3 regions of the Citrobacter pasteurii genome follow, and region 1 is predicted to be linked to each of the others. Evidence: predicted binding sites of a transcription regulator. Region 1 holds the regulator's gene; each other region holds the start of a gene.
The links. The regulator PurR, encoded in region 1, represses purine synthesis genes. The targets are predictions, from matches to a motif close to CANGCAAACGTTTGCNTG.
Positions count from the first base shown of each region.

Region 2: a site for PurR is predicted at 6,779-6,796, ahead of gltS (sodium/glutamate symporter). Genes of this name have one in related genera too.
Region 3: a site for PurR is predicted at 6,445-6,462, ahead of gcvT (glycine cleavage system aminomethyltransferase GcvT). Genes of this name have one in related genera too.

Region 1 covers NZ_CP077262.1:2,925,147-2,935,364, forward strand. Annotated here, with positions in the region: gene I6L54_RS14285 (C40 family peptidase) at 1-638, shown strand, start outside; gene sodB (superoxide dismutase [Fe]) at 766-1,347, shown strand; gene I6L54_RS14295 (MFS transporter) at 1,388-2,557, opposite strand; gene cydH (cytochrome bd-I accessory subunit CydH) at 2,735-2,824, opposite strand; gene purR (HTH-type transcriptional repressor PurR) at 3,122-4,147, shown strand; gene punR (DNA-binding transcriptional activator PunR) at 4,144-5,076, opposite strand; gene punC (purine nucleoside transporter PunC) at 5,190-6,395, shown strand; gene cfa (cyclopropane fatty acyl phospholipid synthase) at 6,686-7,834, shown strand; gene I6L54_RS14325 (riboflavin synthase) at 7,876-8,523, opposite strand; gene mdtK (multidrug efflux MATE transporter MdtK) at 8,741-10,114, shown strand; gene I6L54_RS14335 (RluA family pseudouridine synthase) at 10,134-10,218, opposite strand, start outside.
Region 2 covers NZ_CP077262.1:363,347-373,564, forward strand. Annotated here, with positions in the region: partial or broken gene I6L54_RS01790 (PTS fructose transporter subunit IIC) at 1-932, shown strand, start outside; gene I6L54_RS01795 (class II fructose-bisphosphate aldolase) at 944-1,795, shown strand; gene I6L54_RS01800 (ketose-bisphosphate aldolase) at 1,876-2,736, shown strand; gene I6L54_RS01805 (D-lyxose/D-mannose family sugar isomerase) at 2,786-3,472, shown strand; gene I6L54_RS01810 (AsmA family protein) at 3,505-5,214, opposite strand; gene xanP (xanthine/proton symporter XanP) at 5,336-6,727, opposite strand; gene gltS (sodium/glutamate symporter) at 6,953-8,158, shown strand; gene recG (ATP-dependent DNA helicase RecG) at 8,198-10,218, opposite strand, start outside.
Region 3 covers NZ_CP077262.1:1,204,238-1,214,455, forward strand. Annotated here, with positions in the region: gene I6L54_RS05895 (5-formyltetrahydrofolate cyclo-ligase) at 342-938, opposite strand; RNA gene ssrS (6S RNA) at 958-1,141, opposite strand; gene zapA (cell division protein ZapA) at 1,183-1,512, opposite strand; gene I6L54_RS05910 (YecA/YgfB family protein) at 1,679-2,257, shown strand; gene pepP (Xaa-Pro aminopeptidase) at 2,282-3,607, shown strand; gene ubiH (2-octaprenyl-6-methoxyphenyl hydroxylase) at 3,604-4,782, shown strand; gene ubiI (FAD-dependent 2-octaprenylphenol hydroxylase) at 4,898-6,100, shown strand; gene gcvT (glycine cleavage system aminomethyltransferase GcvT) at 6,553-7,647, shown strand; gene gcvH (glycine cleavage system protein GcvH) at 7,673-8,062, shown strand; gene gcvP (aminomethyl-transferring glycine dehydrogenase) at 8,194-10,218, shown strand, end outside.

The sequences.
Region 1 (10,218 bases):
CAAAAAACACCAGTAAAACCAGTACGAAAACAGCTTCCTCCTCAAAAAAACGCACAGCGACTCCGGCAAAATCGACGAAAACAGCAAACCGTCGCAGTAAAACAGCGGCAATGCACCCTCCCGCCGTCATCTGGACTGAAAAATGTACCCCGCGCAAAGGTCATAAGCCACGTTGTGTAAAAGTGAAGACGACTGCGCCAACAGCCGTTGCTGATGTACATAAAGTGAAAGTACAGAAAGCGACCAAAACCGCCATGTCTACCCTGATGAACCAAATCGGCAAACCTTACCGTTGGGGGGGCACCTCACCCAGAACCGGTTTTGATTGCAGCGGGCTGGTTTATTACGCATACAAAGATCTGGTGAAATTCCGCATTCCGCGTACCGCTAATGAAATGTATCACCTGCGCGACGCTGCGCCGATTGAACGTGGTGAACTGAAAAACGGTGATCTGGTCTTCTTCCGCACGCAAGGTCGCGGTACCGCCGACCACGTTGGCGTCTATGTCGGCAATGGTAAATTTATCCAGTCTCCACGCAGCGGTCAGGAAATTCAAATAACCTCTCTGAGCGAAGATTACTGGCAACGCCACTACGTGGGCGCTCGCCGTGTGATGACGCCGAAAACAATTCGCTAAAAACTTACCCTACAGAATATGCTGTAGGGTAAGTTCTTCTTTTGCATAACCTTTCAATTTGCTACCCTATCCTTACTCACAATGAGGCTATTGTGTGTACTCAATATAAATAATAAGGAGAGAAGCAATGTCGTTCGAATTACCTGCATTACCGTATGCCAAAGATGCTCTGGCACCGCACATTTCTGCCGAAACGCTGGAATACCACTATGGCAAACACCATCAAACCTATGTGACTAATCTGAATAACCTGATTAAAGGCACCGCGTTTGAAGGTAAATCACTGGAAGAGATCGTACGTAGCTCTGAAGGTGGTGTATTCAATAACGCTGCACAGGTATGGAACCACACGTTCTACTGGAACTGCCTGGCACCAAACGCAGGTGGCGAGCCGACCGGTAAACTGGCCGAAGCGATTACCGCCTCCTTTGGCAGCTTTGCAGACTTCAAAGCTCAATTCACCGATGCCGCTATCAAGAATTTCGGTTCTGGCTGGACCTGGCTGGTAAAAGGAACGGATGGCAAACTGGCTATCGTGTCCACCTCCAACGCAGGTACACCGCTGACGACTGACGCGACGCCGCTGATGACCGTTGACGTGTGGGAACATGCTTACTACATCGATTATCGTAATGCCCGTCCTGGCTACCTGGAACACTTCTGGGCACTGGTGAACTGGGAATTTGTTGCGAAAAACTTCGCAGCATAAAATGACAGCGCAGAAGGGATTCCCTTCTGCGTTTTTGTTTTTAATTCGTTGCGTTGCAGACTTCTTCCGCTTGTTTCCTTGCCGAGACAAAGACCAGCAGTAGCGCAAGCCCTGCCACCATCGCCCCCATTACCGGTACGAAACTGTAGCCCAACCCTCCGGAAATTACCGCCCCACCAGCCGCCGCTCCCAGGGCATTCCCCAGATTAAACGCGCCAATATTAACTGACGATGACAATCCAGGTGCCTCGCTGGCAACGCGCATCACACGCATCTGCAGCGGCGGAACCACCGCAAACGTTGCTGCGCCCCACACCACCATACTCACGGCCGCACCCAGCTCATTACGAGCAAGGAAAGGTATCGCCAGCATAATCATCATCAGCAACAGTAAAAAGCCTTTCAGTGTACCGTTAACCGAACGGTCAGCCAGTTTACCGCCCAGATAGTTACCGATAGAGAACCCAACGCCAATCAGCACCAGCATACCGGTGACAAACGCCGGCGTAGCATGAGTAATGCTATGCAGCACGGGTGAGATGTAGGTATAAAGCGTAAACATCGCACCGGCCCCCAGAACGGTCGTCAGTAAAGCTGACACCACTTGTGGACGCATTAACACCGCCAGTTCTTTGCGCACATCAGGGCGCTCACCAGCCCCGCCTTGCGGTAACGAGAAGAACAGGCTGACCATCGCGATAACACCCAGTCCCGCCGTCGCCATAAAGGACATTCGCCAGCCGATGGTTTCCCCAAGCCAGGTTGCCGCGGGAACACCGCCAATATTCGCGATAGTTAACCCCATAAACATCGTCGCAACGGCGCTGGCCTGTTTATGTTTGGGGACAACGCTTGCCGCCACAACCGAACCGAGGCCAAAAAATGCCCCGTGGTTAAGACTGGTCAAAATGCGCGACAGCATCAGCGTCGTGTAATCCGGAGATATCGCCGAAAGCACATTACCCAACGTAAAAATGGCCATCAGGAAGATAAGCGCATTGCGACGCGCACGATGGGACAGAAGTAATGTCATCAGCGGTGCGCCAACCATCACGCCTACCGCATACGCGCTGATTAACATCCCTGCTGCCGGAATTGAAACATCCACGCCTTTGGCAATGACGGGTAACAATCCCATGGGAGAAAATTCGGTGGTGCCAATGCCAAACGCTCCGATCGCCAGCGCCAGTAAAGGATAATTTATTTTCATCTATCGACTCCGTAACGTCGAGCCTTGGCACGACACATCATAAGAGTCAAAAGCATGACATTGATCGCAAAATTAATAAAGTTAACAAAACTGCAAAAGACTTTTGCTTATTTGCAAAAAATAGGACGAAAAAGGTAAGCAGAAAGGATGAGGGAGAGCGAACTCCCTCGGGGGAAATCAGTGCAGTGCTGCAGTCAGGCCACCCGCGACAATCAGGCCCAGAACAATTATGGTCGTCACTAACGAAAATTTCAGATCGGTGCTCATCAAGTTTTCTCCTTTTTATTCCCACACAAAAAGTGATATTGCGCATTTTTACACACTTGAAAGCAAAAATCTCTCACGATTTATATTGATAACTGCTTTTAACTCTTCCCCTTTTCGTTAAGATCAGACAAAATTCCACGCTTACTTGATTAGCGTACCGGCCATTGACCCCTTCCTGACGTTCCGTGTCGTTTTCCCGGCGTGCCGCAACCCTGACGTTGCGTTGAGGGTGTGTGAAGGCAAACGTTTACCTGGAGTATTCTCAGGAGCTTAGGATATGGTCTGGAGTGAGATGTAATGGCAACTATTAAAGATGTAGCGAAGCGAGCAAACGTTTCCACTACAACCGTATCACACGTAATTAACAAAACGCGCTTTGTCGCGGAAGAAACGCGCAACGCTGTCTGGGCAGCGATTAAAGAACTGCACTATTCTCCGAGCGCAGTAGCGCGTAGCCTGAAGGTGAATCACACCAAATCGATCGGTTTGTTGGCAACCAGCAGCGAAGCGGCCTATTTCGCTGAAATTATTGAGGCAGTTGAAAAAAATTGTTTCCAGAAAGGCTACACGCTGATTCTGGGCAACGCCTGGAACAGTCTCGAAAAACAGCAGGCTTATCTGTCGATGATGGCGCAAAAGCGCGTTGATGGCCTGTTGGTAATGTGTTCAGAGTATCCGGAATCACTGCTTTCCATGCTCGAAGAGTATCGCCATATCCCGATGGTGGTCATGGACTGGGGCGAGGCCAAAGCCGACTTTACCGATACCGTCATTGATAACGCCTTCGAAGGCGGTTACATGGCGGGCCGGTATCTGATTGAACGCGGTCATCGTGAGATCGGCGTGATCCCGGGACCTATGGAGCGTAATACCGGCGCAGGCCGCCTGGCTGGCTTCATGAAAGCGATGGAAGAAGCGCTGATTAAAGTCCCCGAAAACTGGATTGTGCAGGGTGATTTCGAACCTGAATCCGGCTACCGCGCTATGCAGCAAATCATCTCCCAGTCGCATCGCCCAACCGCCGTATTCTGTGGTGGCGATATTATGGCGATGGGTGCGCTGTGTGCTGCAGACGAGATGGGGCTGCGCGTACCGCAGGATATCTCAGTTATCGGTTACGATAACGTGCGCAACGCCCGTTACTTCACCCCTGCGCTGACAACCATCCATCAGCCAAAAGATTCACTGGGTGAAACGGCCTTCAACATGCTGTTAGACCGAATCGTGAATAAACGTGAAGAGTCGCAGTCTATCGAGGTGCACCCACGCCTGATAGAGCGTCGTTCCGTTGCCGACGGTCCATTCCGCGATTATCGTCGTTAAGACTGTTGTGTGGGAGCCTCATCCGGCTCCCGCAGCCACTCTTTATTCAGCGTCTCACTATCCCCCAGGTAGTCCAGTAACCAGCTCAGTGCAGGCGACGTATCATTCTGCTGCCAGGTCAGGCAACAAGCGGCATCCGGGAACGGATTTTCCAGCTGTAACGCCACCCATTTACCGCCATCGATCCACGGTTTTGCAAAATGCGTCGGCACCATCCCGACACAGAGTCCGGCTGACAAGCAGGTAGCCGAGGATTCCCAGTCAGGCACAACGACGCGTTTTTGGTTGTCCAGCAGCCATGTAATACGTTTCGGCAGTGTGCGGGACGTATCTTCGCGTACCAGCGATGGCCAGTTGCGCAACGTATCGTCACTGAGCGGTCCTGGCATTGCCGCCAACGGATGATGACTGGCCACCACGCAACTCCAGCTCAGCATTCCCATATCCCGGAACGTATAGCGCCCCCCTACCGGAATGGCCTGCGTTGCTCCGATAGCTAACTCCACGCGACCATACGAAAGCGCGTCCCAGACGCCATTAAACACCTCCTGAAAGACCAGAAGTTCTACATCATCGAAATGGCGGTAGAAATCCACAATCATCTGTCGGGTCCGTTCTGGACGCACAATATTATCTACCGCAATCGCCAGTTGTCCTCGCCAGCCATTGGCGATTTGTTGACATTGCTGACGGGTGATCTGCATTTTTTTGATAACAGACCGGCCTTCTTTTAAAAACCACGCGCCAGCAGGCGTTAATTCCACGTCCCGATGACGACGTTCAAAAAGAGGCACAGCCAGCCATTCTTCCAGTTGACGCACAGTGTAGCTTACCGCCGAAGGTACGCGGTGCAACTCCTGAGCTGCGGAACTAAAGCTACCGTTGCGCGCCACCGCATCAACCACCTCAAGTGAATATTCCGACCACATATTCTGCCTGCAAAAAATTTGAAATCAGTAAACAAATATTAGCGTTTCACAGCAAGAATTTCACTCACTACACTCAGCGGCATTGTTCTACTGCTTAAAAAAGAGAAATGATGATGCAACCTGGGAAAGGGTTTTTAGTCTGGCTGGCGGGTCTTAGCGTGCTCGGCTTTCTGGCAACAGATATGTATCTGCCCGCCTTCGCCGCAATTCAGTCCGATTTACAGACACCCGCCTCTGCCGTGAGTGCCAGCCTTAGTTTGTTCTTAGCGGGATTTGCCGTCGCACAACTTTTGTGGGGGCCACTCTCCGACCACTATGGTCGCAAACCGATTTTGCTGCTGGGTTTATCTATCTTTGCTCTGGGTAGTCTGGGCATGCTGTGGGTTGAAAACGCCACAGGCCTGCTGGTACTACGCTTTGTCCAGGCCGTTGGGGTTTGTGCGGCATCGGTTATCTGGCAGGCGCTGGTCACCGATTATTATCCGTCACAAAAAGTAAACCGTATCTTTGCCACCATTATGCCGCTGGTTGGATTGTCTCCTGCACTTGCACCGTTATTAGGCAGTTGGATCCTGGTACATTTTTCCTGGCAGGCCATTTTTGCCACCCTTTTTGCGATTACCCTGATCCTGATGCTGCCGGCTCTGCGCTTAAAACCAACGACTAAAGCGCGCGACGACAGCCAGGATAAACTGACATTCGCCACCCTGCTGCGCTCGAAAATCTATCGTGGGAACGTATTGATTTATGCCGCCTGTTCCGCGAGCTTCTTCGCATGGCTGACGGGCTCCCCGTTCATCCTCAGCGAAATGGGCTACAGCCCGGCAGTGATTGGTCTGAGCTATGTTCCGCAAACTATTGCATTTTTGATCGGGGGTTACGGCTGCCGCGCGGCACTGCAAAAATGGCAGGGTCGCCAGCTGCTGCCATGGTTACTTATCCTGTATGCCATTAGCGTCGTAGCGACCTGGGCGACCGGCTTTATTCACCATGTTGCTCTGGCTGAAATCCTGATCCCATTCTGCGTGATGGCGATTGCCAACGGGGCAATCTACCCTATCGTTGTCGCTCAGGCATTACGGCCGTTCCCGCAGGCGACAGGACGCGCAGCCGCATTGCAGAATACGCTGCAACTGGGGTTATGCTTCCTGGCAAGCCTTGTAGTTTCCTGGCTGATCGCCACCCCGCTGCTCACCACCACCAGCGTGATGCTGACTACGGTGCTACTGGCGGCCGTAGGGTACAAAATGCAGTCACAGGCTGAGAACACATCCTTGCCGGATGAGAGCGCGCAAATTGCACACGGCGAGTCACATTAATCATTGCTGTGGGCACTTAGTTAGTCCGCTAACAATTATCGGTTGAATAGCCAAAAATTCAGGCCTATACTAATTTTTGGTTGTTAATAAAACGATAAGATTTATAGAGTAACGGGAACAAGCAGGTTCCCGTTTTTCCATGGATGGCCTTTTCGGCAAGGGTTTCTCCCTTCCTCTGTTCTACGTCGGATTATAGATTCGCGGATTAAATCCGTGAGATTTCTCACAAAGCCCAAAAAAGCGTCTACGCTGTTTTAAGGTTCTGATCACCGACCAGTGATGGAGAAGCTATGAGTTCATCATGTATAGAAGACGTCAGCGTACCGGATGATGACTGGTACCGAATCACCAATGAGTTATTGAGCCGTGCAGGCATTACCATTAATGGCCCGGCACCGGCAGATATTCGCGTTAAAAACCCCGACTTTTTCAGACGCGTGTTACAGGAAGGATCGTTGGGTTTAGGTGAAAGTTATATGGACGGCTGGTGGGAATGCGATCGGCTGGATATGTTTTTTAACAAAGTCCTGCGTGCAGGTCTTGAAAGCCAACTCCCCCGCCACTTCAGAGATACGCTACGTATCGCAACGGCCCGTCTGTTTAATTTACAAACCAAAAAACGTGCCTGGGTCGTTGGCAAGGAACACTACGATCTTGGCAACGATCTCTTTACCCGCATGCTTGATCCCTACATGCAATATTCCTGCGCCTACTGGAAAGATGCCGATACCCTGGAATCTGCCCAGCAGGCGAAGTTAAAAATGATTGCCGAGAAATTGCAATTGAAACCAGGTATGCGCGTACTCGATATTGGCTGCGGCTGGGGAGGCTTGTCCCAGTTCATGGCGTCACAATACGGGGTGAGCGTGACTGGCGTGACTATCTCGGCAGAACAGCAAAAAATGGCGCAGACGCGCTGTGAAGGGCTGGATGTCACGATTTTGCTGCAGGACTACCGTGACCTCAATGACCGGTTTGACCGTATCGTTTCCGTCGGTATGTTTGAGCATGTGGGACCGAAAAATTACAACACCTATTTTGACGTTGTTGACCGTAATTTAAAGCAAGACGGTCTTTTTTTGCTACATACCATCGGCTCTAAAAAAACCGACAATAATGTTGATCCGTGGATCAATAAATACATCTTCCCGAACGGCTGTTTACCGTCAGTTCGTCAGATTGCCAACGCCAGCGAGCCACATTTCGTGATGGAAGACTGGCATAACTTTGGTGCGGATTACGATACCACCCTGATGGCCTGGCATGAGCGTTTCATGACCACCTGGCCAGAAATTGCCGACAACTATAGTGAACGCTTTAAACGGATGTTCAGTTATTACCTGAATGCCTGTGCTGGCGCATTTCGCGCGCGCGACATCCAGCTGTGGCAGGTTGTGTTCTCTCGTGGCGTTGAACACGGGCTCCGTGTTCCCCGTTAGACAGCATCGCCCCCGAACTACCGGGGGCTTTTTATTCCGATTTAAATGCCCGCTTCGCCAGTAACATTACTCATAGCGCTTTCACGTGCGGCCAATACACGTTCAACCGTATCAACAACGGCCTGTGTTTGCGGGTCGATTTCGATATTGACTCGCGCCCCCAGTTTTTTCTTGCCAAGCGTCGTACGTTCCAGGGTTTCCGGGATCAAATGCACGCAAAAGCGTGTCGGTGTGACTTCGCCTACCGTCAGGCTAATACCGTCAATACCGATAAAGCCTTTGTACAGGATATATTTCATCAGCGACGGATCCTGAACTTTAAACCATAACTGACGATTATTTTCAGAGGTCAGGATTTTGGATACTTCAGCGGTAGTCATAATATGGCCTGACATCAGATGTCCGCCGATCTCATCGCTGAATTTTGCCGCACGTTCAACGTTGACCAGCTCCCCGACTTTCAGGTCACCCAAATTGGTGATTCGCAGCGTCTCTTTCATCAGATCGAAGCTTATCTGGTTACCGTTAATTTCGGTCACCGTCAGACAACAGCCGTTGTGTGCCACCGATGCGCCGGTCTCCAGCCCATCCAACATGTATTCAGGTAACTCCACTACATGCGTGCGAAAATTTGGTTTTTCATCAATCGACACCAGTTTCGCGGTGCCCTGCACAATACCCGTAAACATACCTGTAACTCCTGAACTCAATTAAGACATCTCTGCTGTGCACAATAGCAGGTGGAAAATCAGGTTGCCAGCAATGCGCCACTCCCGCCTATTTTTTCACTGGAGAAATACAGATTCCTCGCTACAATAGACTGAAATTTCCCCTGCATTTTCTCCTTGCTGCCATATAAGGCGGCTTTTTTAGTCTCTCAAATAACAACAATATAGTGGTGTACACGTGCAAAAGTATGTAAGTGAAGCGCGTCAGTTATTAGCTCTGGCAATTCCGGTGATTCTTGCGCAAATCGCTCAAACCGCAATGGGATTCGTCGATACCGTGATGGCCGGCGGATATAGCGCGACGGACATGGCAGCCGTTGCGATTGGTACGTCCATCTGGCTACCCGCAATTCTGTTTGGTCACGGGCTGTTGCTGGCGCTGACGCCAGTAATTGCGCAACTTAACGGTTCCGGGCGCCGCGATCGCATTGCTCACCAAATACGTCAGGGTTTCTGGCTGGCGGGGATCGTATCCGTTCTGATTATGATTGTGCTTTGGAATGCGGGATACATTATCCGCTCTATGCATAACATTGATCCTGCACTGGCCGACAAAGCCGTTGGCTATCTGCGCGCGCTGCTATGGGGTGCGCCCGGATATTTGTTCTTCCAGGTTGCCCGTAACCAGTGCGAAGGCCTGGCCAAGACCAAACCGGCAATGGTAATGGGTTTTCTCGGCCTGCTGGTGAACATTCCGGTTAACTATGTTTTCATCTATGGCCATTTGGGCATGCCAGAACTGGGCGGTGTAGGCTGCGGTGTGGCAACGGCAGCGGTGTATTGGGTGATGTTTGCCGCCATGCTTTCTTACGTAAAACGCGCCCGATCAATGCGTGATATCCGTAATGAGCGTGGCTTCCAGAAACCTGACATCGCGGTGATGAAACGCCTGGTACAGCTGGGTTTGCCCATTGCGCTGGCATTATTTTTTGAAGTCACGCTGTTTGCCGTGGTGGCGCTGTTGGTCTCCCCGCTGGGGATTGTCGACGTGGCCGGACACCAGATCGCGCTGAACTTCAGCTCATTAATGTTTGTCTTGCCGATGTCTTTAGCGGCTGCCGTCACCATTCGTGTGGGATACCGCCTGGGTCAGGGATCAACGTTGGATGCTCAGACCGCTGCCAGAACTGGCTTAGGTGTCGGCGTATGTATGGCGATGATGACCGCCATTTTCACCGTCACATTGCGCGAGCACATCGCCCTGCTCTACAACAATAATCCTGAAGTTGTCACACTGGCTGCACAACTGATGTTACTGGCTGCCGTGTACCAGATTTCGGACTCAATTCAGGTTATTGGCAGCGGGATCCTGCGTGGTTATAAAGATACGCGTTCCATTTTCTTTATCACCTTCACAGCGTACTGGGTGCTGGGGTTGCCAAGTGGATATATTCTTGCGCTCACCGATCTGGTCGTCGACCGCATGGGGCCAGCGGGCTTCTGGATGGGCTTTATTATTGGCCTGACCTCTGCCGCGGTGCTGATGATGCTGCGGATGCGTTTTCTGCAACGCCAGCCGTCAGCCGTCATTCTGCAACGTGCAGCACGATAACACCGTAATAGCCGCCGAGTTAAAATGGGCTGGCATGGCAGACGTTGATTTGTTCTTTGCTGATGGGATGTACCAGCCGCAGTTCGCTGGCGTGTAACATCAGC
Region 2 (10,218 bases), 2.4 Mb from region 1:
GGATGCTCAACCAGATTGGCGGCTGGGGGATGGGGTTAATCGTACCGCTGATTAGTGCGGCGATTGCGTACTCCATTGCCGATCGTCCCGGATTTGCGCCGGGCCTGATTGTCGGCTTTGTTTGCGGCGAAATTCATACCGGTTTTATCGGCGGGATGCTGGGCGGGTTCCTGGTCGGTTATACCGTACTGCTACTTAAGCGCTATATCCGTTTGCCACAGTCGATGCAGGGGCTGATGCCCATCATGGTGTTGCCGGTACTGAGTACCGTCATTGGCGGCCTGTTGATGATGACGCTGATTGGCAAGCCGATAGCCTGGCTGCAGGACGCGTTGATTCATCTGCTGGAGTCCATGCAGGGCGGATCCCGCTTTCTGATGGGCGCTATCCTCGGTGCGATGGCGACATTCGACTTCGGCGGACCGGTGAATAAAACCATGTCGCTGTTTGCTGACGGCATGCTGGTCAGCGGTGTGTACGGTCCGGAAGCGGTGAAGTTTGTTGGTTCGATGATCCCGCCGTTCGGCATTACGCTCTCCTTCCTGCTGACGCGTCACAAGTACACCCGTGCGGAGCGCGAGGCGCTGAAAGCAGCATTTCCGATGGGGATCTGCATGATTACCGAAGGGGTCATTCCGATTGCGGCGCGCGACCTGCTGCGCGTAGTGGGGTCCTGTGTGGTGGCTTCGGCGGTAGCGGGAGGGCTCATTATGGTATGGGGCGTTGAAAGCCCGGTCCCGCACGGCGGTATGTTCGTGGTCCCACTCTTTACGCACCCGCTGTTGTTTTGCCTGGCGCTGGGGATCGGCACGGTGATTTGCGGCGTCATGCTGTCGCTGTGGAAGAAACCGGTGACCGAGCGTGACGAAGAGTTTGACGAACTCAGCGATCAAAAGCTGAAAGACGAAGACATCACCTTCACCCTGGAATAACCGGAGGCCGTATGTTTGCCGATATGAAAAGCATGGTGACAAAAGCCTGGCGTGAGCAGTACGCGCTGCTGGCTATCAACTGCATGAACCTGGAAAGCGCCCGCGCGGCAGTTCGGGTAGCTGAGAAACACCGTGCGCCCATCATTCTGAATCTGTATCAGGGGCATCTGGACCATTTTCCTGCGCCGCTAGCAGTAGCGATCGTCAAAACGTTGGCGGAAGAAGCCTCGGTACCGGTCGCGCTGGCGTTGGATCATGGAAAGGATCCTGTACGCATTCGTCAGGCTTTCCGCGCCGGATTCAGCGGGTTAATGATCGACGCCTCGGCGTTTGCACTGGAGGAGAACATTCGCCAGACCCGGGCGGTGGTAGAACTTGCAGCCAGCGTTTCTCTGTGCGTGGAAGGCGAGTTGGGTCATTTGGCCGACGCCCCGCGTTATGACCACGAGACTAACGCGGATTTGATGACTCAGGCCGCCGATGTTTTACCGTTTATCCAACAAACCGGGATCGACTTACTGGCAGTATCGGTCGGTACGGCGCACGGCATGTACGCGCCGGGCGTTACGCCAGCCATTGATTTCCAGCGGCTGGAGGAAATTGCCCGATTATCAACTGTGCCACTGGCGCTGCATGGCGGCAGCGGTACGCCGTTTGATCAGTTGCAGCGCTGTCCGACGTTTGGCGTCGCCAAGATAAACGTTGGCGCGGCGGTCTTTGAAGCCGGAAAGGCCGCGCTGCTGCACACCCTGTGTCGCGACACATCCGGTGAGCTCGTTGATGCCCTGGCCCTGATGGAGCAGGCCTGCGAGGAAGCCATTATTCCGTATCTACAGGCCAGCGGCGCTATCAACAAAGCCTGATTCGTTTTCTGTAACGCCTTCTATGCCTCTGCGATAACGCACTGGCAGGGCTTTCTACACCCTGAAACTGGAGAATTGACATGTTAGTTTCGATGAAAGAATTACTGCAACCTACCCGTCAGCACGGTTTTGCCATCGGCGCATTCAACGTGGCGGACAGCTGCTTTGTACGTGCAGTCGTGGAAGAAGCGGAAGCGACTAACACCCCGGCGATTATCTCGATTCACCCCAGCGAACATGATTTTGTCGGCGATGCGTTTTTTAGCTACGTCCGCGATATCACTCTGCGCAGCCCGGTTCCCTTTACTCTGCATCTGGACCACGGCGCTTCGGTTGAGCATGTCCTGAGGGCGATTCAGTGTGGGTTTACCTCGGTGATGATTGATGGATCGCTACTGCCGTATGAAGAAAACGTGGCGCTAACCCGCGAAGTGGTCAAACTGGCGCATGCGGTAGGCGTCTCGGTTGAAGGTGAGCTGGGTACAATTGGCCAGACCGGAACGTCAGTGGAAGGCGGCGTATCGAAGGTTACCTATACCGATCCAGCTCAGGCACAGGATTTTATCGCCCGTACCGGCGCAGACACGCTGGCGGTGGCGATTGGAACCGCGCACGGGATCTACCCGAAAGGGATGCAGCCAGAGCTGCAAATGAACATCCTGCGCGATATTGCCGGGCGTGTGGACATTCCGCTGGTGCTGCATGGTGGCTCCGCGAACCCGGATGCGGAAATTGCCGAATCCGTTACGCTGGGCGTGGGTAAAATCAATATTTCCAGCGATATGAAATACGCCTATTTCCAGAAAGTCCGCGAAATCCTGGCGAAAGAAACCTGGTGGGATCCGAACGTGATTTACCCGGAAGCGATTAGCGCCGCGCGTGACGTGATCCGCCACAAAATGAAATTGTTCGGTTCAACCGGCAAAGCATCACTTTACTAACGGCATGCAGGCGGGGTGACCCGCCTTTTTCGCAACAAGGAAAAGTGGAATGAAGCGTTCACACATTAATTATGCCGTCGATAAAGCGCATGCCATAGCCGAGACTTTTCGGGTCTGTCTGCCTGATTTTGCGTATTTTACGGCTGACGTCTGGCGGCAACAGGATCAAACTCTGTGGGGTGAAGTGTTCGATCTCCGGCTGGGCTGGGACATTACCGACTTTGGGCGTGGAGATTTTGCGCAAACGGGACTGACGTTACTGACGTTGCGCAATGGTCAGCCAGGGTCAGCGGGTTATCCCAAACCGTATGCCGAAAAGATGCTGCAAATTCAGCAGGATCAGCAAACGCCATGGCATTTTCATCGCCATAAAATGGAAGATATCGTGAATCGCGGCGGCGGTGACTTATGTATGCAGCTGGCATGGGCCACGCCTGATAACGGGTATGACGCACGGCGTATTGTTGAAGTTAGCGTCGATGGTCAGCGGCATAGCGTGAAACCCGGTGAGACGCTGGTGTTGAAACCGGGGCAGGGGGTGTGTCTGCCGCCGCGGCTGTATCATCGCTTTTGGGCGGAGAAAGCATTTGTGCTGGGCTGGGAAATCTCGATGGTCAATGACGACCTGCATGACAACCATTTCCTTGAGCCGGTCGGTCGCTTTCCGACGATAGACGAGGATGAGCCGGTGAAGTGGTTGCTGTGCAGCGAATATAGTCGTTATGAGCGTGAGTAGGCCCGGTGGCGCTTCGCTTACCGGGCAATAAATCATTGCGCAGGTGGTGGGGCTGTGACTTCACTCCCCGAAACCACGCCCGCCTGCATGGTCTGCGTGACCTGCTGTTTCTCCGCGTTCACCGCATGTAGTTGGCCGCTGACCGTTGGCTTGAGCGGCGCGTCGGCCTGAATATTGCCGCTGGCGGTAAGCTGAATATTACCGTCGCCGGAAAGCGGCAGCACGGGCCATCCCCATTGTTGCAGAATCGTCATTGGCACGCCGCGCCCGTTCAGGCTGATCTGAGCCTGGCGCTGAGGCAACTGCGAAATGCTGGCGGTGGCCTCCAGCAACCCTTTTTCCGTATAGGCACTCAGTTCGCCGATATTGATGGTGCTGTTGTTCGCCGTCAGCGCCAACGAAGGGCGACGCACGTCGGTGCGGTTGAATGTGGCGGCTGCGGCATTGAGGGTGGCGCTGCCGCTCCAGATCCCCCACTGATTATTTTGTACCAGCCCGAGGTTGGCACCGTAGCCGTCCAGCGCGGTGAGCTGCCATGGGAAGTCCGGATCGATATCAATCACCAGATTACGGCTGGCGCTGAATTTCTTCAGCGTCAGGCTGTTTAGCCAGGTGGGCAGGGGTTTCATCCACAGCTGTTTCCAGTTTTCTGGCAGCGTGTATTCCAGGCCGGCGATGGCGGCATCATCGAGGACCAGCGCTTTGTTGTTGCGCAGCCAGTTACCCGATGTTCTGACCATACCGCCTTCCCAGCGGGTGGTGAACTGGCGCAGCGCAATACCCTGCGGCGAGAATTCAGCGTTCAGAATCGGATCGAAGAAGTGCAGCGAGCCGTAGATAAACTCGCTGGCGTTCATCGACAATTTTCCTTCCTGAGTTTGCCAGTCATCCTTGCTGAAGGTCATGTTGCGCAAGCTCAGATCGAGATCCGTAACCGCCCAGTCAGGGCCTTGCAGACGGGCATCCGTCACTTCCAGACGACCAATTTGCAGGGAAGGAATGGTACTTAACGGGGCAAAAAAATCGGCCAACGATTTGTCGCTTTGCAGCCGAATATCGTTCAGGCGCAGATTCTCCACCACCCAGCTACCGTCGGCATTGCGCTGCGCTACACCGGTTAATGCCCCACGCGCCACGTCCGCGCCAATATTGCTTAGCGTCACCCGGTCATGGTCGATGCTGCCTTCAATCAATACGTTGGTGGTCGGGACATCGTTCAGCGTCAACGAACTGGCGCTGAGCTGAATTTGCGCTTTGCTGCCGAGAATTTTGCCCGCCTCAGGGCTCCAGGGCATGACGCCGCCGTTAACGCGCTGCGCGCTCAGGGCCCATTCGCTGCCGGGGCTGTTAAGCGCCATATCCTGCAACTGCAGGCGATCGGCCTGGAAAGGCAACGGCGCGGTTTGCTGCGACAAATTCAGCGTACCGTTTTGCAACAAAATGGTGTCAACATGCAGCGGGTCGGTGATTTGGCGGCTGCTCAGTCCAATATCGACCGTTTTAGCGACCAGCGTCGCGGGCTGACCATCCCGGCCAAAGGTGACGTTTTCCAGCAGAATATGGGAAGGGGAAGAAAACCGGTGATCGATGGCATCAAAGGCCAGATGGTAGCTGCTGTTCTGTGAAACCCAGGCGCTGACGTGCTCTGCGCCCCAGCGGGTTTGCAGTAGAAAATAAAGGCCGAGGATCGCCACTGCACAGGCGATCAGCACGTAAAGAAGCAGCTTTCCAATAAATTTCATGGTCTTCCATCCCGCGAAGTGCACATAGTCAAGTTATGCACGATTTACGCGCAATGCTCAAGGCGGGAATGGTGAAAGAGCGTTACAGCGGCGTTGATTCAGAATCAACGCCGCATTTCGCTTACGCTTTCTCTGGCGGGAAAATCAGGTTCAGAACAATAGCGGTAATACCGCCAGCAGCAATGCCGGAAGAGAGCAGGTTTTTCACCCAGTCCGGGGCGAACTGCAGGATCAACGGCTGCTGGGAGACGCCGAGACCAACAGCCAGCGACAGCGCGATAATCAGAATCGCGCGACGGTTCAGCGGCTCACGGGACACAATACGCACGCCGGATGCGGCGATAGTACCGAACATTACCAGCGTTGCCCCGCCCAGTACTGGCTCAGGAATATGCTGTACAAAACCGCTGACCGCCGGGAACAGACCCAGCGCGATCAGCATCAGCGCCACCACAAAACCAACATAGCGGCTGGCAACGCCGGTTAACTGAATAACCCCGTTGTTCTGACCAAAACAGGAGTTAGGGAAGGTATTGAACACGGCAGAAACAAATGAGTTCAGACCGTTCGCCAGCACGCCGCCTTTCAGACGCTTCATATACAGCGGGCCAGAGACGGGTTGCTCGGAGACATCGGAAGTAGCGGTAATATCACCGATGGTTTCCAGCGAGGTGATCATAAAGACCAGCATCAGCGGTAATAGTAAGCTCCAGTCAATACCCAGGCCATAATACAGCGGCGTTGGCACCATCAGCAGATCCTGACTTACCGGCGCGGTATTTTGCGGCAGCATATCCATAAACCAGGCCAGCAGGTAGCCCGCCGCCATTGCGATCACCAATGACGCAACGCGCAGGTACGGGTTGCGCTGGCGGTTAAGCAGGATAATCAGCGCCAGTACGACGCCTGCCAGCATTAAATTCTTCGGTGCGCCAAAGGTGTTGTCGCTCATTGCGGCATAGCCGCCGCCAATCGATGTCAAACCCACCTGAATCAGCGACAGGCCGATAATCATCACCACCACGCCTGAGACCAATGGGGTAATGATCCGCCGCGCCAGATGCAGTACGCGTGAGATAACCATCTCAGTGCAGCTGGCCAGCATCAGCGTACCGAACAGCGCCGCCATCATGGTTGGAACATCTGCGCCACCGGTTTTTAGCGCCGTACCACCCATAATCAGTGGCGCAACAAAGTTAAAGCTGGTGCCCTGAATGGATAACAGCCCTGAGCCGACCGGCCCCCAGGCTTTGATCTGAATGATAGAAGCCACGCCGGAAGCGAACAGCGACATACTGATAATGTGTTGAGTATCCTGAGCCGGTAAGCCGAGCGCCTGGCAAATTAACAGAGCAGGGGTGATTACCGCGACGAACATGGCCAGCAGGTGCTGACAGGCGGCAAACAGGGTCTGGGCTAGCGGGGGGCGATCTTCAAGACGGTAAATCAGTTCACTGTTGTGAGTCTGCGCAACCGGTTGCGCATTTGTTGACTCTACGGCGTTAACGGACATCAGAGGCAATCCCATGGTGGAAAAGCGGTGATTTTATCTGACCAGGGCAGAAAAGCAAACGTTTGCCAGTAAGTATTCTTAATATTTAAAACGGATAAACAAACATTTTTATATAACCTTTCATCATTTTCTGCTTAAAATCCACCCCGAAAACTCAATAAGAGCTAAAAATCGGTCTGGAAAGCATCGTGCGTGATTGTGCTAAACGCACTAATGGAGCTGTAAATGTTTTATCTCGATACGTTATCAACACTGGTTGCGGCAACCCTTGTGTTGCTGCTGGGACGTAAGCTCATCCAGTCTGTTTCCTTCCTGAAAAAATACACGATTCCTGAACCTGTCGCTGGCGGATTGCTGGTGGCGATTGCGCTGCTGGTGCTGAAAAAAAGCATGGGCTGGGAAGTGAACTTCGACATGACCCTGCGCGATCCGTTGATGCTGGCATTCTTCGCCACCATCGGCCTGAACGCCAATATCGCCAGCCTGCGCGCCGGTGGCCGCGTGGTGGGTATTTTTCTGATTGTGGTTGTTGGCCTGCTGCTGATGCAAAACGCCATCGGGATCGGTATGGCAACCTTGCTGGGCCTGGATCCTTTGATGGGTCTGATCGCCGGTTCGATAACCCTCTCTGGCGGACACGGAACCGGGGCCGCCTGGAGCAAGCTGTTTATTGAACGTTATGGCTTCACCAATGCGACTGAAGTGGCGATGGCTTGCGCAACGTTTGGCCTGGTGCTGGGTGGACTGATTGGCGGTCCGGTGGCGCGCTATCTGGTCAAACACTCCACCACGCCAGATGGCATGCCGGACGATCAGGCCGTGCCGACCGCGTTTGAAAAGCCGGACGTCGGGCGCATGATCACTTCGCTGGTGCTGATTGAAACTATTGCGCTGATCGCTATCTGCCTGACGGTGGGGAAAATCGTTGCGCAAATGCTGGTCGGAACGGTGCTGGAACTGCCGACCTTTGTCTGCGTGCTGTTTGTTGGGGTGATCCTCAGTAACGGTCTGGCATTACTGGGCTTTTACCGGGTGTTCGAGCGTGCGGTTTCGGTGCTGGGTAACGTGAGTTTGTCGTTGTTCCTGGCGATGGCGCTGATGAGCCTGAAGTTGTGGGAGCTGGCTTCTCTGGCTCTGCCGATGCTGGCAATTCTGGTTGTGCAGACTATTTTCATGGCGCTGTACGCGATATTCGTCACCTGGCGCATGATGGGTAAGAACTACGATGCCGCCGTACTGGCAGCCGGGCATTGCGGTTTTGGTCTTGGCGCGACGCCGACGGCGATTGCCAACATGCAGGCGATTACCGAACGCTTTGGGCCATCCCATATGGCGTTTCTGGTGGTGCCGATGGTGGGGGCGTTCTTTATCGATATCGTCAACGCGCTGGTGATTAAGCTGTATCTGCTGTTGCCGATTTTTGCGCAATAACGGCTGTGCGGCGGAGTCATGTCCGCCGCGATTAATTCACTATGCGTTGGAATAGCGCTCGGTTTCCGGCATCCAGCGCTCAATCAGCGCCACCGCCTGTTGCGGGTAACGTTCGTGAATATGGCGGGCAATGCGCTGAACTTCCGGAATAATTGCCTGATCGCGCAACAGATCCGCTACTTTGAATTCCGCCGTTCCGGTCTGGCGAGTACCTAACAGCTCGCCGGGGCCGCGGATCTCCAAATCTTTTTGTGCAATCACAAACCCGTCGTTGCTGTCGCGCAGAACCTGCAGGCGTTTTTGCGCTGTTTTTGACAGTGGTGATTTGTACAACAGGACGCAGTGGGAGGCTACCGCGCCACGACCGACGCGGCCGCGCAACTGGTGTAACTGTGCTAAACCCAAACGCTCCGGGTTTTCAATAATCATCAGGCTGGCGTTTGGCACGTCCACACCCACTTCAATTACCGTGGTGGCAACCAGCAGATGCAGTTCACCCTGCTTAAAGGCCGCCATTACTGACTGCTTCTCGGCGGGCTTCATACGGCCGTGTACCAGGCCAATATTGAGTTCTGGCAGCGCAATTTTAAGCTCTTCCCACGTTGCTTCTGCTGCCTGAGCTTCTAACAGATCAGACTCTTCAATCAGCGTACAGACCCAGTATGCCTGGCGCGCTTCGTGGGTACAGGCGTTGCGCACGCGATCAATGATGTCGCTGCGGCGGGTATCCGGAATCGCCACCGTAGTGACCGGCGTACGCCCCGGAGGCAGTTCGTCAATGACTGATGTGTCGAGGTCGGCATAGGCGGTCATCGCCAGCGTGCGCGGGATGGGCGTGGCAGTCATGATGAGCTGGTGCGGATGGAAACCCTGCTGCTGGCCTTTCTCCCACAGCGCCAGACGCTGATGCACGCCAAAACGATGCTGTTCGTCGATGATAACCAGCGCCAGTCCATTGAACTGCACCTGTTCCTGGAAAATCGCGTGCGTGCCGACAATCATCTGCACCTGACCGCTGGCGATAGCTTCCTGCTGCGCCTGGCGCGCTTTGCCTTTCTGTTTACCTGCCAGCCAGCCCACTTCAACGCCCAGCGGCGCGAACCAGTTACGGAAGTTATTCGCATGCTGCTCAGCCAGTAGTTCGGTGGGGGCCATCAGCGCAACTTGCTTGCCATGTGCAATTGCCCGTAGAGCAGCAAGTGCTGCAACCAGCGTTTTACCGGAGCCGACATCGCCCTGCACGAGGCGCATCATCGGGACATCCAGCGCCATATCATGTTCGATCTCAGCGGTAACGCGGGCCTGTGCGCCGGTCGGTTTAAACGGTAGCGCCGCCAGCAGCTTATCTTTCAGCGCATTGTTTGCGCTCAGCGGCTGGGCATGAAAACGCTGGGCTCCGGCGCGTAACGCCAGCATGCTGAGGTTATGCGCCAGCAGTTCTTCCAGAATGAGACGTCGCTGCGCCGGATGCTGGCCGGTTTCCAGATCGCTCAACTGCAGTGACGGCGGTGGGCGGTGCAACGTGCGCAGGGCTTCCGGCAGGCTCATCATGCCCTGCAACAGCTCTGGCGGCAGCAGTTCGGCAATGGCGCAGGTATCGAGCAGGTCCAGCGCCTGATCGGTCAGCTTGCGCAGCGTGGCCTGCTTCACGCCTTCGGTAGTCGGATAAACAGGGGTAAGCGTTTCCTGTAATTCCGGCGTGCTGAGATCGCCCTGCACACGGTATTCCGGGTGGATCATCTCTGCACCGTATTTCCCGCGTTTGGCTTCACCGTAGGCCAGCACCCGGCGACCGGTGGCGAGGCTGTTTTTCATTGCTGCGCTGAAGTTGAAAAAGCGCATGGTGAGAATGCCGGAGCCATCGCTGATCTGACAGGTCATCATCCGGCGACCGCCGAAGGTGATATTGCAGTTCAGCACTTCGCCTTCAACGGTGGCATAGACGCCCGGCAGCAGTTCGCCAATTGGGTACAGATGGGTACGGTCTTCGTAACGCAGGGGGAGGTGTAGCAGGAGGTCCTGTACGGTGTGCAGGCCAATTTTCGCCAGTTTACTGCTTT
Region 3 (10,218 bases), 1.7 Mb from region 1:
TCCTCTGATTATCCTGCCTTACTATCTCTTTGTGTAACGCATACATTCCGTTTTCGAGCCTTGCCGCAATTTGTAATTAAAGGCTGCGCTCTGCGTTGTACATCAATAAAAGGAATTTACGCCAGGGGCTCAGCATCGTGCTGAAACGGGAAAGCCCCTACCGAAGCAGGGGCTTTAAAAAGGAAAGGGACGATGATGAGATACGTCATCATGCTGCTGATCCTGTTAATCATCGCTTCGCCAGCATATTAACAGAGAGTACGCAGGAGGGAGGTTCGCCTCCCTCACCCTTCACCGAGAAAGCTAGTTTAAAAAAACGGCGCTGTCAATCGACAAAAAAGCTACCATTCCCATACTTTTGATGGCGTCACCACCGCAGGCAGCGGGATATCCCATTCTTCAACAGGCAGCTTTTCTACTCGCTGACAATCGTGCGCGTAGCCTACGGGCTGGATCTTATGCTGCTGCCAGTTTTGTAGCGTGCGGTCATAAAATCCGCCGCCCATGCCCAGGCGTTGCCCATATTCATCAAACGCCACTAACGGCGTAATCAGTACATCCAGCCGTGACAGCGGTAATACGTCACGTACATCAAGTCGTGGTTCCTGGATCTTTAAGCGATTGGTTACCAGGTCGCTATGCGGATGATAGTGCAGGAACAGCAAATTACCGGCGCTGAAGGGATGAAGAACCGGAAGATAAACGCGCTTGCCCGCTCGCCACAGCTGATCTATTAGCGGCTGGGTATCGAGTTCGCCATCGAACGAGAGGAATACTGCCACCGTATGAGCGAGTACAACAGGGGGAAAGCTGAGCATTCGGGTCGCGGCCTGCTGACCGTACTGATGCTGCTGCTCAGAGGTAAGCGCACGTCGACGCTGACGAATCAGTTGACGAATTTCTTGCCGGGATAAAGGGAGTTCAGAAAGTAGTGTCATGGCTGTTGCCAGGTAGAAGGGAATCTCCGAGATGCCGCCGCAGGCTGTAACCCTTGAACCCTTGGTTCAAGGTGAATGCGTCGTCACAGTTTTAAGGCTTCTCGGACGAGCCGAGCATGCTCACCAACCGTGGAGCGCCACATTCTTGTGGTATGAAATATCGGCTCAGGGGACTGGCCCGCTTGCAAACATCTCAGAGAAATTTTGTCTTCACGGTCACTCTACCACAGTAAACCGAAAAGTGTTATTCAAAGTTTTGGCCCGTTTTTTCGGTTATGCGACCCTGATCAAGCAACGCTTGTTCGATGGTCTGTTGTAGCATCCGAATACGTTGTTCCATGCTCGCCGCGTACTCACGCGTCTTCGCTTTTTCCTGAGTTAATTCATAGCTGATGTTCAACGCGGCGATGAAAACCAACTGCTCAGTATTTGTGACTCTAGTGCGAACTTTCAGATCTTGCAATCGCTGATTCAGATCGTCCGCAGCCTGATTCAACGCATCCCTTTGTTCAGGCGGGCAATTCACTCGCAGTGAACGGCCAAATATTTGGATATCGACGGGTTGTGCAGACATGCCACCTTCCTGCTGATTGACTGCGCTGCCTTCGTCTCCAGACCGTGAGTCCGCGAAGGGGCGACACTATAGCTACCCTGGTATCAAGATACAAGCCCTTTTCTGGTTCACCAGGGTCCAAAGTGGTAGCATATCATGAATATCCTCCCTTTGATGACGAATGCTTATGTCTATACAGAACGAAATGCCTGGTTACAACGAAGTTAGCCAGTTTTTGAACCAACAAGGGGCCGGATTGACCCCCGCCGAAATGCACGGTTTGATCAGCGGGATGATTTGCGGTGGCAACAACGACAGCTCATGGCAGCCGCTGTTGCACGACCTGACGAACGAAGGTCTGGCCTTCGGTCACGAGCTGGCTCAGGCGCTGCTGAAAATGCACTCTGCCACCAGCGATGCGCTGGAAGATGATGGCTTCCTTTTTCAGCTTTATCTGCCTGAAGGCGATGACGTTAGCGTGTTTGATCGCGCCGATGCGCTGGCGGGGTGGGTTAACCACTTTTTGCTGGGCCTCGGTGTGACACAACCGAAGCTCGACAAGGTGACAGGTGAAACCGGGGAAGCGATTGACGACCTGCGCAATATCGCTCAGTTGGGATATGACGAAGACGAAGATCAGGAAGAGCTGGAAATGTCGCTCGAAGAGATCATCGAATACGTGCGCGTAGCCGCCTTGCTGTGCCATGACACGTTTACGCGTCAGCAGCCGACCGCGCCTGAAGTCCGTAAACCGACTCTGCATTAAGAACAAAACGCCAAGGAGAGTGTGATGAGCGAAATATCTCAGCTAGAATTCCAGCGCCGCCGCCAGGCTTTACTGGCACAAATGCAGCCCGGCAGCGCCGCGCTGATTTTTGCCGCGCCTGAAGCGACGCGCAGCGCGGACAGTGAATACCCGTACCGCCAAAGCAGTGATTTCTGGTACTTCACCGGTTTTAACGAACCTGAAGCCGTGCTGGTGCTGATTAAAAGCGATGACACTCATAACCATAGCGTTTTGTTCAATCGGGTTCGCGATCTGACGGCGGAAATCTGGTTTGGCCGCCGTCTTGGCCAGGATGCCGCACCGGCAAAACTCGGCGTTGACCGGGCGCTGGCTTTCAGCGAAATCAACCAACAGCTGCACCTTTTACTCAATGGCCTGGACGCGGTGTATCACGCACAGGGCGAATATGCCTGGGCAGACGAGATTGTCTGTACGGCGCTGGATAAACTGCGTAAAGGTTCCAGACAAAATCTGCACGCGCCCGCCGCGATCATCGACTGGCGTCCTATGGTGCATGAAATGCGCCTGTTCAAATCAGCGGAAGAAATAGCGGTCATGCGCCGTGCCGGAGAGATCACCGCGCTGGCGCATACCCGAGCGATGGAAAAATGCCGTCCGGGGATGTTTGAGTACCAGTTGGAAGGGGAAATTCATCACGAATTTACCCGCCACGGCGCGCGTTACCCATCCTATAACACCATCGTTGGCAGCGGTGCAAACGGCTGTATCCTGCATTACACCGAAAATGAAAGTGAAATGCGCGATGGCGATCTTGTGCTGATTGATGCCGGATGCGAATACAAAGGCTATGCGGGCGACATTACGCGTACCTTCCCGGTAAATGGTAAATTTACCCCAGCACAGCGTGAAATCTACGATATCGTACTGGAATCCTTAGAGACCAGCCTGCGCCTGTATCGTCCCGGGACGTCCATCCAGGAAGTCACCAGCGAAGTAGTGCGTATCATGATTACGGGTCTGGTGAGGCTTGGCATTCTGCACGGCGAGGTCGATCAACTGATTACCGAAAATGCGCATCGCCCATTCTTTATGCATGGTCTTAGCCACTGGCTGGGTCTGGATGTCCATGACGTTGGCGTTTATGGTCAGGATCGTTCGCGTATTCTGGAGCCGGGAATGGTGCTCACGGTTGAACCGGGGCTCTATATCGCGCCCGACGCCGATGTACCGCCTGCCTACCGTGGTATCGGCATTCGAATTGAAGATGACATCCTTATTACCGAAGACGGTAATGAAAATCTGACCGCCAGCGTGGTGAAGAAGGCGGATGACATTGAAGCTCTGATGGCTACGGCGCGACTGCAATGAGCGTGATTATCGTCGGTGGTGGTATGGTTGGTGCGACGCTGGCGTTGGCTATTTCCGAGCTTAGCCATGGGACGCTGCCGGTTCATCTGATAGAAGCGAGCGCGCCTGACAATGATCGCCATCCCGGGTTTGATGCCCGGGCGATCGCGCTGGCGGCAGGGACCTGCCAACAGCTGGCGCGAATTGGCATATGGCAGGCGATTGCCGATTGCGCAACGGCGATCAAAACCGTTCACGTCAGCGATCGTGGCCATGCCGGATTTGTAACGCTGGATGCGCAGGAATACCATATTTCAGCGCTCGGTCAGGTGGTAGAACTGCATGATGTGGGGCTACGTCTGTTTGCGCTGCTGCGTAAAGCGCCGGGCGTCACGCTGCACTGCCCCGACCGCGTAGCCAGCGTGTCACGCACGCAGGAGCGCGTAGAAGTTACGCTGGAAAATGGCGAAATGATCGATGGTCGCCTGCTGGTGGCCGCCGACGGTACGCGCTCCGCACTGGCTACCGCCTGCGGCGTTGACTGGCTGCAACAGCCCTATGAGCAACTGGCGGTAATTGCCAACGTCACGACCTCCGTTGCGCACGAGGGTCGAGCGTTTGAACGCTTCACGCAATATGGCCCGCTGGCAATGCTGCCGATGTCTGACGGTCGCTGCTCGCTGGTGTGGTGCCATCCGCTGGAGCAGCGTGATGAGATTATGGCCTGGTCCGACGAACGTTTTTGCCGTGAACTACAAACCGCTTTTGGCTGGCGACTGGGACGTATTACCCATGCTGGTAAACGCAGCGCCTATCCACTTTCGTTAACCTCGGCGCAAAAAGCGATTACCCATCGTACCGTGCTGGTAGGGAACGCAGCCCAGACGCTGCATCCCATTGCCGGACAAGGTTTCAACCTTGGTCTGCGTGATGTGATGAGCCTGGCTGAAACGTTGGCCCAGGCGCAGAACAGCGCGGAAGATGTCGGTGATTATGCGGTGCTGGCACGCTATCAGCAGCGCCGCGAACGCGATCGCGAAACGACGATTGGCGTGACCAACAATTTGGTGTATCTGTTTGCCAATCGCTGGGCTCCGCTGGTCGTTGGGCGTAATGCCGGGCTGATGGCGATGGAATTATTCACACCCGCGCGCGATGCGTTGGCGGAGCGAACCCTCGGTTGGGTTGCGCGATAAATATGACCTGTAGGCCGGATAAGGCAACGCCGCCATCCGGCAAGGGTCTCCGCAAAAATGCCTGATGGCGCTGCGCTTATCAGGCCTACGGATTACAGGTTTCGAGGTATAAACAGTGCAAAGTGTTGATGTAGCAATTGTGGGTGGCGGCATGGTGGGGCTGGCGGTTGCCTGCGGCTTGCTGGGCAGCGGGTTGCGCGTTGCGGTGTTGGAACAACATGTTCCGCAGCCTTTGGCGGCGGATGCACCTCCTCAGCTTCGCGTATCGGCTATTAATGCCGCCAGCGAAAAACTGCTGACCCGTCTTGGCGTCTGGTCCGATATTGTCGCCCGTCGCGCTTGCTGCTACCACGGCATGGAAGTCTGGGACAAAGACAGCTTTGGACGAATTGCGTTTGATGACCAGAGTATGGGTTACAGTCATTTGGGGCATATCGTCGAAAACTCGGTGATTCACTACGCACTGTGGCAAAAAGCGCAGCGTTCAGCGGATATCGCGCTGATGGCACCGGCTGAGTTACAGCAGGTGGCCTGGGGAGAAAACGAGGCGTTCCTGACGCTGAAAGATGGCTCTATGCTGACCGCTCGCCTGGTCGTCGGTGCTGACGGTGCAAACTCGTGGCTGCGCAACAAAGCGGATATTCCGCTGACGTTCTGGGATTACCGTCATCATGCGCTGGTAGCGACTGTCCGTACGCAGGAAGCCCACGGCGCGGTTGCGCGTCAGGTGTTTCACGGTGAGGGGATCCTGGCATTTCTGCCGCTCAGTGACCCGAACCTGTGCTCTATTGTCTGGTCGCTCTCGCCGCAGGATGCTGAACGTATGCAGCAGGTAAGTGTAGACGAATTCAATCAGGCGCTGAATATCGCTTTTGATAATCGCCTGGGGTTATGCCAGCTTGAAAGCGAACGCCAGACGTTTCCGCTGACTGGACGCTATGCTCGTCAGTTTGCCGCCCATCGTATGGCCCTTGTGGGTGATGCGGCGCATACCATTCATCCGCTGGCAGGACAGGGCGTGAACCTCGGTTTTATGGATGCGGCGGAGTTGATTGATGAACTTAAGCGCCTGCAACGCCAGGGGAAAGACATCGGTCAGTACCTCTATCTGCGCCGTTATGAGCGTAGCCGTAAGCACAGTGCTGCGCTGATGCTGGCTGGAATGCAAGGGTTCCGTGAACTGTTTGCCGGGGAAAATCCGGCGAAGAAATTACTGCGTGATATTGGTCTGAAACTGGCCGATACCCTGCCAGGCGTAAAACCACAGCTCATCCGCCAGGCGATGGGACTGAACGATCTTCCTGAGTGGTTGCGCTAGCGTCCGTAAGGACAATCTTAAGAGTTTGAGACCCGTCACACTTTCCTCTCCCGGCCTGCGCGCCGGGATGCTTCTCTCATTTGAAATAATCTAATTCCACGCCTTTTTTCGCATTAGTTTTTTTTATATTACGTTTTTTTCATAACGCCATTTTTGACATTTTTTCCACATTTAATGTTGGTTGATGCGGCTAATTTCAGCTTGTCTTTATTTGTTATTCTGATTTGTTGCCATAGTTCTGGATTTTTATTCTGTCGACGATCTGGCTGTTTTTGGTCATAAGCTAATGTGATGGTTAATTTTGCCTTATGGTTTAGCGTCTGTTTCGGTGGTAAGTTCAGGACAAAGAGAACGTTTGCGTCGCAGCCCCTGGAGCGGCTGTGGTGCTGGGTTTCGTGGCGAAGATTTCACCACGAAAGAGTTGATAGCCCCGCTTATTCAACGAGGAAAAGATGGCTCAACAGACTCCTTTGTACGAACAACACACGCTATGTGGCGCGCGCATGGTCGATTTCCATGGCTGGATGATGCCACTGCATTACGGTTCTCAGCTCGATGAGCACCATGCTGTCCGCACCGATGCCGGTATGTTTGATGTGTCGCATATGACCATCGTCGACCTGCGCGGCAGCCGCACCCGGGAGTTCTTGCGTTATCTGCTGGCAAACGACGTCGCGAAGCTAACGAAGACGGGTAAAGCCCTTTACTCCGGCATGCTCAATGCGTCGGGCGGCGTGATAGATGACCTGATTGTCTATTACTTCACTGAAGATTTCTTCCGCCTCGTTGTAAACTCCGCCACCCGTGAAAAAGACCTCTCCTGGATTACCCAACACGCTGAACCTTACGCCATTGACATCACTGTTCGTGATGACCTGTCACTGATCGCGGTGCAGGGACCAAACGCGCAGGCAAAAGCTGCCACCCTGTTTACTGACGAACAACGCCATGCTGTTGAAGGTATGAAACCGTTCTTCGGCGTTCAGGCGGGTGATTTATTTATCGCGACCACGGGTTATACCGGCGAAGCGGGATATGAAATTGCCATGCCGAATGAAAAGGCGGCAGATTTCTGGCATGCGCTGGTACAAGCAGGCGTTAAACCTTGTGGTCTGGGGGCGCGTGACACGCTGCGTCTGGAAGCAGGCATGAACCTGTACGGTCAGGAGATGGACGAAGGCATTTCGCCGCTGGCGGCCAACATGGGCTGGACTATAGCGTGGGAACCGACCGATCGCGACTTTATCGGTCGGGATGCGCTGGAAATGCAGCGTGAAAAAGGCCACGAACAGCTGGTCGGGCTGGTAATGACTGAGAAAGGCGTGCTGCGTAATGAACTGCCGGTGCGTTTCACCGATGCTTCCGGCAACCAGCAGGAAGGAATTATCACCAGCGGGACATTCTCCCCAACCCTGGGTTACAGCATCGCGCTGGCACGTGTCCCGGAGGGCATCGGTGAGACCGCGATCGTCCAGATCCGTAACCGCGAAATGCCTGTAAAAGTGACTAAACCTGTTTTTGTGCGTAACGGCAAAGCCGTCGCGTAATTCATCCTTTTTTGGAGATTGATTGATGAGCAACGTACCTGCAGAACTGAAATACAGCAAAGAACACGAATGGCTGCGCAAAGAAGCTGACGGCTCTTACACCGTGGGTATCACCGAACACGCTCAGGAGCTGTTAGGTGACATGGTTTTCGTTGACCTGCCAGAAGTTGGCTCAACCGTTAGCGCGGGCGATGACTGCGCCGTTGCGGAGTCCGTAAAAGCGGCCTCCGATATCTATGCGCCAGTAGGCGGTGAGATTGTGGCGGTTAACGACGCGCTCAGCGACTCCCCGGAACTGGTCAACAGCGAGCCGTATGCGGGCGGCTGGATTTTCAAAATCAAAGCCAGCGATGAAAGCGAAATTGAATCGCTGCTGGATGCGACCGCATATGAAGCATTGTTAGAAGACGAGTAAATACGCTTTTGCCGGATGGCGCTGCGCTTATCCGGCCTACAAAGCATGCGTAGGCCCGGTAAGCGCTAGCGCTGCCGGACTCGTAAACAGAGACAATCACGATTCACTGCACGTTTCAGGAACCATCGCCCATGACACAGACGTTAAGCCAGCTTGAAAACAGCGGCGCTTTCATTGAACGCCACATCGGACCGGACGCCGCACAGCAGCAAGAGATGCTGCATGCGGTTGGCGCCGAGTCGTTAAATGCGCTGATCGGCCAGATTGTGCCGAAAGACATTCAGCTCGCAACCCCGCCACAGGTGGGTGAGGCGGCGACCGAATACGCTGCGCTGGCTGAATTAAAAGCCATCGCCGGGCGTAACAAGCGCTTCACGTCCTACATTGGCATGGGCTACACCGCCGTGCAGTTGCCACCGGTTATCCTGCGCAACATGCTGGAAAACCCGGGCTGGTACACTGCGTACACGCCGTATCAGCCAGAAGTTTCTCAGGGTCGCCTGGAAGCGCTGCTCAACTTCCAGCAGGTGACGCTGGATCTGACCGGCCTGGACATGGCCTCCGCTTCTCTGCTGGATGAAGCTACCGCTGCTGCTGAAGCCATGGCGATGGCAAAACGCGTCAGCAAACTGAAAAACGCCAACCGCTTCTTTGTGGCCGCTGATGTTCATCCGCAAACGCTGGATGTTGTGCGTACTCGTGCACAAACCTTTGGTTTTGACGTCATTGTTGATGACGCGGCGAAAGCACTGGATCACCAGGATGTGTTTGGTGTGCTGTTGCAGCAGGTTGGCACCACCGGTGAAGTGCATGACTACAGCAAACTGATTACCGAGCTGAAATCCCGTAAAGTTGTGGTCAGTGTCGCGGCTGATTTTATGGCGCTGGTTCTGCTGACCGCTCCGGGTAAACAGGGCGCAGACATTGTGTTCGGCTCTGCGCAGCGTTTCGGCGTACCGATGGGCTACGGCGGTCCGCATGCCGCGTTCTTTGCCGCTAAAGATGAATTCAAACGCTCTATGCCTGGCCGTATTATCGGCGTATCGAAAGATGCGGCGGGCAATACCGCACTGCGTATGGCGATGCAGACTCGTGAGCAGCATATCCGCCGCGAGAAAGCGAACTCCAACATTTGTACCTCGCAGGTTCTGCTGGCCAACATCGCCAGCCTGTATGCCGTTTATCATGGTCCGGTAGGCCTGAAACGCATCGCTAACCGCATCCACCGCCTGGCCGATATTCTGGCAGCCGGTCTGCAACAGAAAGGATTGAAGCTGCGTCATGCGCACTACTTCGACACCCTGTGTGTAGAAGTGGCCGATAAAGCCGCAGTACTGGCGCGTGCTGAAGCGGCAGAAATCAATCTGCGTAGCGATATTCATAATGCGGTAGGAATTACTCTCGACGAAACCACCACCCGTGAAAATGTGGTGCAATTGTTCAATGTTCTGCTGGGTGACAGCCACGGCCTGAACATCGACACCCTGGATAAAGATGTGGCGCTCGACAGCCGTTCCATTCAGGACAGTATGCTGCGTGATGACGCAATCCTCAGCCATCCGGTATTTAATCGCTACCATAGCGAAACCGAAATGATGCGCTATATGCACTCGCTGGAGCGTAAAGATCTGGCGCTGAACCAGGCGATGATCCCGCTGGGCTCCTGCACCATGAAGCTGAATGCGGCAGCTGAGATGATTCCAATCACCTGGCCGGAATTTGCCGAACTGCACCCGTTCTGCCCACCTGAGCAAGCGGAAGGTTATCACCAGATGATCGGCCAACTTTCCGAGTGGCTGGTTAAACTGACCGGTTATGACGCAGTCTGTATGCAGCCGAACTCCGGTGCGCAGGGTGAGTATGCGGGGCTGCTGGCGATTCGCCATTATCACCAAAGCCGTAACGAAGGCCATCGTGATATCTGCCTGATCCCGGCGTCCGCCCACGGTACTAACCCGGCTTCCGCACAAATGGCGGGGATGCAGGTGGTGGTAGTCGCCTGTGATAAGAATGGCAACATCGACCTGGACGATCTGCGTGCAAAAGCAGAGCAACATGCCGACAACCTCTCTTGCATCATGGTGACCTACCCATCCACCCACGGCGTGTATGAAGAAACGATCCGTGAAGTGTGCGACGTTGTGCACCAGTTTGGC